Regions from separate parts of the Rhizobium changzhiense genome, predicted to be linked through region 2. Evidence: predicted binding sites of a transcription regulator. Region 2 holds the regulator's gene; each other region holds the start of a gene.

Region 1 (3,278 bases), on a different contig from region 2:
GTCAGCGGCAATCCGCAGGCCCGCACCGCCGAACATTCGCGCGGCCATGACGAGGCCTCGCTGACGGCGATCTGGGATTGCACGGCGGGCGAATTCCGCTGGCGCTTCGGCTGGGACGAGACGGTGATGATCCTCGAAGGCGAGGTCCATATCACTGCCGAGGACGGCACCGAACGAACGCTCTGCGCCGGCGACGTCGCCTTTTTCGCCGGAGGAACCTGGGCGAGCTGGCGGGTCGACAATTACGTCCGCAAGGTCGCCTTCCTGCGCAAGCCCTTCCCGAAGCCATTGGCAATTGCCTACCGTCTCCGCAACATGCTGCGCAACAACGGCAACCAGGGCATCGCCGCCTGAAAACTGCGACCGGAAGCCCTTGATTGCCCGTTGCGTTTGATATCTGGCCGACCTACATCTGTCCGGCATTCAGCGAGGGATGGAAATGGCCAAGATCACCAATGTAGCGGTCCAGATGGACCATGTCGCAGGCATCAATATCGCAGGTGATTCCACCTTCGCCATGAGCCTGGAAGCCCAGGCGCGCGGCTACAAGCTCTTCCATTATACCCCCGACCGCCTGAGCTTTCGCGACGGTAAGCTCTATGCCCACGTCGAGCCGATGATGCTGCGCGACGTCAAGGGTGATCACTTCGAGCTTGGCGCGCCGGAGCGCGTCGATCTCTCGACCATGGACGTCGTGCTGCTACGCCAGGACCCGCCCTTCGACATGGCCTATATAACCTCGACGCATCTGCTCGAGCGCATCCACCCGAAGACGCTCGTCGTCAACGATCCGGCCTGGGTACGCAATTCGCCGGAAAAAATCTTCGTCACCGAATTCTCCGATCTGATGCCGAAGACGCTGATCACCAAGGATGCCACCGAGATCCGCCGCTTCCGCGACGAGATGGGCGATATCATCCTGAAGCCGCTCTACGGCAATGGCGGCGCCGGCGTCTTCCATTCGACCCGCGACGACCGCAACCTCTCTTCGCTGCTGGAAATGTTCGGCCAGCTTTTCCGCGAACCCTTCATCGCCCAGCAATATCTGCCCGACGTGCGCAAGGGCGACAAACGCATCATCCTGGTCGACGGCGAATTCGCCGGCGCCATCAACCGTGTTCCGGCCGAACACGACAGCCGCTCCAACATGCATGTCGGCGGCCGCGCCGAGGCGACCGAACTGACGCCGCGCGAACAGGAAATCTGCGCCCGCATCGGCCCGGCGCTGAGGGAGCGCGGCTTCCTGCTCGTCGGCATAGACGTGATCGGCGATTACATGACCGAGATCAACGTCACCTCGCCCACAGGCATTCGCGAGGTCAAGAAGTTCGGCGGCGCCGATATAGCAGCGCTGCTTTGGGATGCGATCGAGCGCAAGCGCGGCTGAGCCAGCCGCTCATGACCGTTCTGGTCCCGCGACCGAGCACAACCAAGGTCACAGCGGATGCCTGACTATGTTCTTTGATTGTTCTTGTTTTATTCCAGCTTCCATGCCAGATTGCAACCGCTGGCCCTGAACGGCCGGGGGCGGTATAAGAGTTTGCGGGACAAGGGATGGGCATATGGTCGCGCGTGTCAGTACGGTGGCATTTCAGGGTATCGAAGGTGTGCCGGTCGAGGTCCAGGTCATGGTCGCTCCCGGCAAGGTCGGCATGCAGATCGTCGGTCTGCCCGACAAGGCGGTTGCCGAAAGCCGCGAGCGCGTGCAGGCGGCCCTCCACGCCTCCGGCCTGGCGCTGCCGGCGAAGCGGGTGACGGTCAATCTGGCGCCTGCCGACCTGCCGAAGGAAGGCTCGCATTTCGACCTGCCGATCGCCCTTGCCCTGATGGCCGCCCTCGGCGCCATTCCCGCCGATGCGCTGTCGGAATTTGTCGTCGTCGGCGAGCTCAACCTCGACGGAACGATCGCCGCCATATCAGGCGCGCTGCCGGCTGCGATCGGCGCCAATGCGCTCGGCAAGGGGCTGATCTGCCCGGCCGAAAGCGGCGCCGAAGCCGCCTGGGCGGGCGCCGAAGTCGATATTCTCGCCCCGCGCAGCCTGATCGCCCTCGCCAATCATTTCCGCGGCACGCAGGTCCTATCCAGGCCGGAGGCGTCGATCCGCGCCAATGCCGCAAACCTGCCGGACCTTGCCGAGATCAAGGGCCAGGAAAGCGCCAAGCGCGCGCTCGAAGTGGCCGCCGCCGGCGGCCATAATCTGCTGATGGTCGGTCCTCCGGGCTCCGGCAAGTCGATGCTGGCGGCGAGGCTGCCATCGATCCTGCCGCCGCTTTCGGCCGCCGAACTGCTGGAGGTGTCGATGGTCCATTCGATCGCTGGCCAGCTCTCCGGCGGCAAGCTTTCCGATCGCCGGCCCTTCCGCACCCCGCATCACTCCGCCACCATGGCGGCGCTGGTCGGCGGCGGCCTGCGCGCCCGTCCGGGCGAAGCCTCGCTTGCCCATCACGGCGTGCTCTTTCTCGACGAGTTTCCCGAATTCACGCCGCAGGCGCTCGATGCGCTGCGCCAGCCGCTCGAAGGCGGCGAATGCGTCATTGCGCGCGCCAATCACCGCGTCTCCTATCCGGCGAAATTCCAGCTGATCGCGGCGATGAACCCCTGCCGCTGCGGCATGGCCGGCGAGCCCGGCCATACCTGTGCCCGCGGCCCGCGCTGCATGAGCGATTATCAGGCCCGCATCTCCGGCCCGCTGATGGACCGGATCGATATCCGCATCGACGTGCCGGCCGTCTCCGCTGCCGATCTCATCCGGCCCACGGCAGCTGAAACCAGCGCCGACGTCGCCCGCCGTGTCGCCCGCGCCCGCGAGATCCAGCAGGAGCGCTTCGAAAGCACCGGCGCAAAGGGCATCGGCACCAATGCCCGCTGCTCCACCGCGATGATCGAGAAACTGGCCGAGCCCGACGCCAGCGGCCTGCAACTGCTGCGCGACGCCGCCGAGAAGATGAAATTCTCCGCCCGCGGTTACCACCGCGTGCTCAAGGTTGCCCGCACCCTTGCCGATCTCGACGGCAAGCCAACCGTCGGCCGCATCCATCTCGCCGAAGCAATCTCCTACCGCATCGCCGGCGAAAGGCTGACGGCGGCGGCGTGAGAGGCGCGAAGCGCGCCCGACAGTTTGTTGGCAGCTCGTCCTTTACTCGGCGTCATCCTCGGCCTTGTGCCGAGGATCTGCTGCATATCAACTGGCTGCAGATGCTCGGGACAAGCCCGAGCATGACGAAAGAGGAGTGGGTCGGCTTTATCAGCAGCTCACAGAGCGCCGAAGCAGGCCCGA
Region 2 (3,278 bases):
CTCGTTGATCGGCGGTTTTTCCACCGCGCTGTTTTCGATCGAGCATTTTCATCGCCTGACCGCCTACGGCCTGCCGGCAAATCTCGCGACAATACCGATCATCTCCTTCATCATCATGCCGGCCGGCTTGCTGGCAATGCTGCTCATGCCTTTCGGCTTGGATGTTTGGGCCTGGAAGATCGTCGGATTCGGCCTCGATCTGGTGATCGCGGTCGCCAAGACGGTGTCCGGCTGGGATGGCAATATCGACGTCGGCCGTTTGCCCGCCTGGTATTTCACCGTCGCCGTGGCAGGCTTTCTGCTGCTGACGCTGCTCCGCACCCGGTTGCGCCATATCGGCACATCGATTATCGGGGTCGCAACGCTCATCCTGCTGCTTCTGCCGGTTCCCCGGCCGCCGGATCTGGTGATTTCGGAGGATGGTAGTCTCGTCGCAATCGTCGAGGCGGCGGCAATGGCTTCCAACCGTGAAAGACCGCCGGATTTCATCTTCGACCAGTGGCAGAGAGCGCTGGTCCTGCCGAAGCATGATCCGCCGAAGATGCTGGACGGTCCTGCTATCCCGCCGGAGGGAGAAGATCGCCGCGTCAGGCTTTCCCGCGATCAGCAGAACGAAGCAAGGACCGCGATGCGGGCCGCCGCATCGGGCGGTGACGCAAACCGCTTTTCCTGCGTCAAGAAGGCCTGGTGCACATCAAGGCTTGGCAATGGTCAGGTGGTAACCGTCATCGACAATGCCGCCTATCTCGGTCCGGCATGCGACGCGGCCGATATCGTCGTGACGTCGGTCCGCCTTCGCTTCAACAGCTGCCGCTCAGGTGCGACGCTCTTCACCGGTGAGACGCTGCGCAGGAGCGGTTCCATCGAGTTGCGCTTCACGGACGCCGGCCCGGAGGTCGCAACCGCATTCGATGCATTGTCGCGGCCATGGATGCGCCATCGCGCCTATGACTGGCGCAGCAATAGTTTTACCGAAACCGGACTGGCCAATGTCAGTGATAGCGGCGAATGAGGCCGACGAGTTTGCCCTGTACCTTGACACGGTCCGGCCCGAAGATCCGGGTCTCGTACGCCGGGTTGGCGGCCTCCAGCGCGATCGAGGCGCCCTTGCGGCGGAAGCGCTTCAGCGTCGCTTCCTCGTCATCGACGAGGGCAACGACGATATCACCGGGACTTGCAGTGCTGCCGTTGCGGATGATCACGGTGTCGCCGTCGAAGATGCCGGCGTCGATCATCGAATCGCCCTTGACCTCCAGCGCGTAATGTTCACCGGAGCCGAGCATGTCGGCCGGAACGACGATGTCGTGGGTGTTGTTCTGGATCGCCGAGATCGGAACACCGGCAGCGATTCGGCCCATGACCGGCACGGAGACCGAATTGCCGTTGTCGGCGACGGGCTTTGCAGGAGCAGGGGCGGCGACCGGCTGTGGCTTGCCGAGGCTGCCCTCGATCACGCTCGGCGAAAAGCCGCGCCGGGGCTGGATGCTGGGGCTGTAGGCCTCCGGAAGCTTGATGACCTCAAGCGCGCGGGCGCGGTTCGGTAGGCGGCGAATGAAGCCGCGCTCCTCGAGCGCTGTAATCAAGCGATGAATCCCGGACTTCGAGGCGAGGTCCAGGGCATCCTTCATCTCATCGAAAGATGGCGGAACGCCGGATTCCTTCATGCGCTCATGAATGAAGAGGAGAAGCTCCTGTTGTTTGCGCGTGAGCATCGACGTTGTGACCTCGTGATTGAAACAAATCCAGAACAGACACTATATGTTCCATATGTGTTCCGCAAGTAGCTAAATTTCCGTAAAACTTGGCGCCAACTCGTTGAGATTTTTATTTTCATTCGCCGGATTGGGACACAAGTCTTGTATTGAAGGTCGCGCTGCACATCTCTTGACCTTTCCAGGAGGGACATGATGAACGAGCATTCCGCCAAACCGTACCCGCTGGATCATATCGTGCTGCCGGTCGTCAATATCGATCTGGCGCGCGAGAGGCTCGGCAAGCTCGGCTTCACCGTTGCCGCCGATGCGCGCCACCCCTTCGGAACGGAAAACGCCTGCGTCTTCTTTGCCGACAAGACCTATCTGGAGCCGCTCGGGATTGCGAGCGTCGAAGAGAGCGAGGCATCGGCGCGGCAAGGCAACGTCTTCACCGCCCGCAACCAGGCCTTCCGCTTCCGCTGCGGCGAGGAGGGGCTTTCGGGGCTGGCTTTCGGCAGCAAGGATGCCGGCATCGATCATCAGAATTTCGTCGGCAACGGATCGAGCGCCGGCGAGATGCTGCAGTTCACCCGGCCGATGACGATGCCGGACGGTTCCGAGACGATTGCCGGCTTCAAGCTGGCTTTTGCCGCCGACCTGCGCGCGCCTGATCTCCTGCTTTTCACCGTCGAGCGCGTCAATCCGCTGCCGACCGACCGCGCCGCGCTTGAAACACATGCCAATGGTGTGACCGGCATAGTCGAGATCGCGCTTTGCACGCCGGAGCCGGCCGCCTTCGCTGCCTTCGTCAGCCTTGCCGTGGCGCAATCGGCAGTCGAGAAAACCGGTTTCGGCGTCAATATCGCGGCATCGAATGCCAAAATCAGCCTGATGACGCCAGAAGGGCTGGAGGCCTATTTCGACATTGGTGGCTCATCCGCCGATCGCGGCCTACGCGGCCGGGCAATCCTCTTCACTGTCGCCGATCTTGCCGTGACAGAAGCGCATTTGGCTGCTAACGGGGTGACTTACACGCGCAAGAACAATCGCATTCTGGTGAAGCCCGCGCCCGGGCAGGGCACGCTCTTCGCCTTCGAGGAAACACGATGAGCACTGATACGAATTCCGAAGTCAGGATCGGCGAAGGCCAAGGCCAGGTCACCTTTTCCAATACCGGCCGCCTGTCGCTGATTGCCGGTCCCTGCCAGATGGAGAGCCGCGACCACGCCTTCATGGTTGCCGGCACACTGAAAGAGCTTTGCGGAAAGCTCGGCATCGGCCTCGTCTACAAGAGCTCCTTCGACAAGGCGAACCGGACCTCGCTGTCGGCCGAACGTGGTATCGGGATCGAAAAGGGCATGGAGGTCTTTGCCGACCTCAAGAAGGAATTCGGGTTTCCTGTCTTGACCGACGTCCATACCGCCGAGCAATGCGCGGAGGTGGCAAAGATCGTCGACGTCCTGCAGATTCCGGCCTTCCTTTGCCGCCAGACCGACCTCCTCATCGCTGCCGCCAAGACCTGCCGCGTCGTCAATGTCAAGAAGGGTCAGTTCCTCGCTCCCTGGGATATGAAGAACGTCTTGA
Region 3 (3,278 bases), on a different contig from region 2:
TCACACTTAACTCTTCTCCGCCACAAAGCTTTCACCTGCCGCTCAAGCTTCACTCAATGCAGCTAATATAAAAGGGAAGGCGGGAGATTGGCCGAGCTCAACTGCACCGCCGGTCTTGCATCCGGAAGCGCCATATGCGAGGGGTTTTGGCATGTTGAAAAAACAAGATGCAGCGCAGCTGAAAGGCCGGCGTATCCGCTCGGCGATGTTTGCCTGGGGAACGGCGCTTCTTGCGATCGGACCGACGGCCTGCACGGTCGTCGGCGACGATATCGCGGTCGTCGCGAAGAAGAATATCGCCGTGGTCGAGGCGCCGCGCGTTTCCAAAGCCTATGCCTATCCGGCAAATCGGGCCGCGCGCCCGGCGGGGGCAACGATCCGCACCGTAGCCTATCATGGCTCGGCGCCCTATATCTGCTCTCCAAGCGGCTTCGGACAGAAATCGCGCTGCTTTGCGCGCCCCTCGATCTGAAGCAAAAGCGTCAGATCAATTGCGCCAACGGCCAGACATATCGTCATCACCGGCGGGATGCTCGTTGAAGAAACGGGATGCAGCTTCCGTGCGGTTTCGGACGTTCATCTTCTTGTAGATGTTGCGGACGTGAACCTTCACGGTATTTTCGGAAAGATGCAGCTTGTCGGCAATGATCTTGTTCTGCGTGCCCTTGCATATGAGATCCAGGATCTGAACCTCCCGGGTGGTCAAAGCGGACATGCTGTCGCGTCTCAGCTTGAGCGCATTGCTGCGGGCCGCATCGACCGATTTTGTCTGATAGAGCGAAGGCTCCAGCTGGGCGTTTTTGTTGGTAAGACGATTAAGAAGTGCTGACGGAAAATGTTCGCCGCCCTTCATCAGCAGATCCACTGCAGCCATGAAGACATCGAGCCGCAGGTTGAGTGGCAGGACGCCATCGATGATCCGCGCTTCTACCAGCCGGCTGACATAGGGCTCGAGCATGTCGATAGCTTCGACGACAAGTCCGATCGAGGTTTCAGGGTGGTTTTCGCGGGCAGCCTGCAGCGCTTCATGAAGCTCCGGGCCGGGTATATGATAGAATAAAACGAGTTTCAGATCGCCGGCATCTTTTTCCAGTATCGGCTTTGTACTCGTTATGCTTGCCACTTCACAGTTCGGAAATTTCTTTGCCAGTGCTTCTACCATGCATTCTGAAAACAGATCCGCCTTGGCCACCACTAGTATAGTATCTCCGGACGAACTCAACTTCCTTCCCTGGTCCGCATTCTCCATTCCTGAGCCTGTCATGAACATATACGCCTCCCCTAGCGTTACACTTTACTCAACTTGGTGCGATGTCGGGTATTAGATAGTAAGAAATGCCGACCCCGGATGTCATCGCTTTATTTTTTAGACATTTCTTAATTATGTTAATACGGATTGAGAAGGAAGGAAATGGCCCAAAATAATTAGTTTTAGCGGACTAAAAACGATACGATACCAAGCATTGGTTGCATTCTTACTGCGATATATACTTCGAGGCTATATTTGCGCTCACTATAGATGAGAGCTGAATGTAATATTTCAGTACAGGTTGTTATATTTTCGTCATGCATGAAGTGTCGGATATGAGCAGGCAGACGTCGAAAGCTGCTCCTCAGCCCAGCGGCGAATGCCGGAAGTCCTGGATTCTCGCAGCTTAGCGACGCCCCGGCCGAAGAAGTCTCAACGCTCCAACGACAGGGGCTAGCCGGACGTGGCAAATCGGCCTTAGCCCGAATTGGTATCTATCGGATCCACATTCTTTCCAGCATTCTGTGGTCGTCGTCCAAGTGGCGGCATGGAAAAGCCATGTATCGGCATGCGTTTTTGATACACGGCCTCCATATAGGGCAACTCAACGAAAAGAACACCTGACTACTCCCTATCCTTTTCAGGATTCGGAGCCGGATATGTGCGGCCTTGTACTGAGTACGTACGCTCCCAATACCAACGGTTTGATCAACAAATCGCGAAGAAGCTGCAGATGATCAGTATCGAATACATCTGCCGATGTTAACCGCATCGGAGCGAGCGCGCGTAAAATCCCATTTGAGATGAGAGGGATTTCGAAAAGCTGCTCCGGTTTTTTTCTGGAGAACTTGAATGTCTGACGATATCGAAATCACGAAGGCCGGGGCGCTTGCCGACGGCTTTGCCAACAGCGCTGTCAATTCAACTGAAGTCGACGACGGCTCGACCGGTTATGTCGGCGTCGCCAATGGCGACAATCGCGACAATAAAGACAACAGCGTCGACGTGGACGTCAAGGCCGAGATCGATGTCTCCGCCAACAACGGCGACAACCGAGACAACGAATACGACTGGAGCTACAAGTCGGACGACGATACGAGCACCAAGACTACGACGATCACCGATACCGACACCAAGACCGATTACGACTGGAGCTATGACAGCAAGTCGTACAGCGATAACGACACCGACACCAAGACGATCACGGACACCGACACGAAGACCGTGACCGACACCGATATCAAGACCGTTACGGAGACGGAGACGGATACGAAGACGGTCTCCGACAGCTTCAACACCTCCGACAGCTTCAACAAGACGGACACAGACTTCGCCGTCATCGAGGACGTCAAGGACTCCAACCTCGGCGTTGCCGGACACGACCTCACCTTCAACCTCGGGGACGACTTCTCCTTCACGCTCGACGTCGACAGCATCCTGAACAATTCGCTGACCGGCGGAGGCAATGACAGCGGCTTCAGCGCCGTCCAGGCGAACCATCTGGCTGACCAGGATAGCGCCTGGAACACCAAGATGGACAATGCAGGCGCTCAGAACCACCTGAATGCCAATGGCGGCACCGCCGACAGCGCAGAAGGCATGGAGATGGACGGCAAAGGCTGGGATCTCAAGGCCGGCGACGACGCCGCTGGTTCGAGCGCGGCCGATGCTTCGGCGATCCTTGCCAATTCCGGCTTCCACCTCGAGCTCGTTCAGGGTGCGAACCTGCTCAGCAACACAGTCGACTCCAGCGTCATCGGCGGCAATTCTCATGCCTCCGACGTCGGCGAGGATACCGGCACCTGACACTGACCTCCAGCGACCAAGACGAACTGCACCGGCTCAAGCCGGTGCAGTTTGACTGCTTGAAAACGATTTGACGACCACACCACGGCTCCCGGCGGGTGCCTCCAAGGCCGATCGTCATTTCGAATGGGAGGGCCGAACCATGCATATCGAGAAGATTTCGGAAATCATTGCGCACTTCATCGGTCTCTTCGAGATGACGACCGACGAGATGAGGTTACGC

What was found. Region 2 encodes LexA, which represses DNA repair genes until DNA is damaged. Its sites were predicted from a motif close to TGTTCNNNNTGTGTTCNG; they were not measured.
Region 1: G9X68_RS07640 (YifB family Mg chelatase-like AAA ATPase) is a predicted target of LexA. The motif match lies at 1,456-1,473, and genes of this name have one in related genera.
Region 3: G9X68_RS09310 (fibrinogen-binding protein) is a predicted target of LexA. The motif match lies at 2,074-2,091, and genes of this name have one in related genera.

The regions. Positions count from the first base shown of each region.
Region 1 covers NZ_JABFCQ010000001.1:1,529,826-1,533,103, reverse strand. Annotated here, with positions in the region: gene G9X68_RS07650 (cupin domain-containing protein) at 1-354, shown strand, start outside; gene gshB (glutathione synthase) at 440-1,387, shown strand; gene G9X68_RS07640 (YifB family Mg chelatase-like AAA ATPase) at 1,563-3,095, shown strand.
Region 2 covers NZ_JABFCQ010000002.1:237,941-241,218, forward strand. Annotated here, with positions in the region: gene G9X68_RS10585 (ComEC/Rec2 family competence protein) at 1-1,012, shown strand, start outside; gene lexA (transcriptional repressor LexA) at 993-1,712, opposite strand; gene G9X68_RS10595 (VOC family protein) at 1,908-2,804, shown strand; gene kdsA (3-deoxy-8-phosphooctulonate synthase) at 2,801-3,278, shown strand, end outside.
Region 3 covers NZ_JABFCQ010000001.1:1,853,270-1,856,547, forward strand. Annotated here, with positions in the region: gene G9X68_RS09300 (hypothetical protein) at 152-472, shown strand; gene G9X68_RS09305 (helix-turn-helix transcriptional regulator) at 488-1,270, opposite strand; gene G9X68_RS09310 (fibrinogen-binding protein) at 2,102-3,055, shown strand; gene G9X68_RS09315 (hypothetical protein) at 3,198-3,278, shown strand, end outside.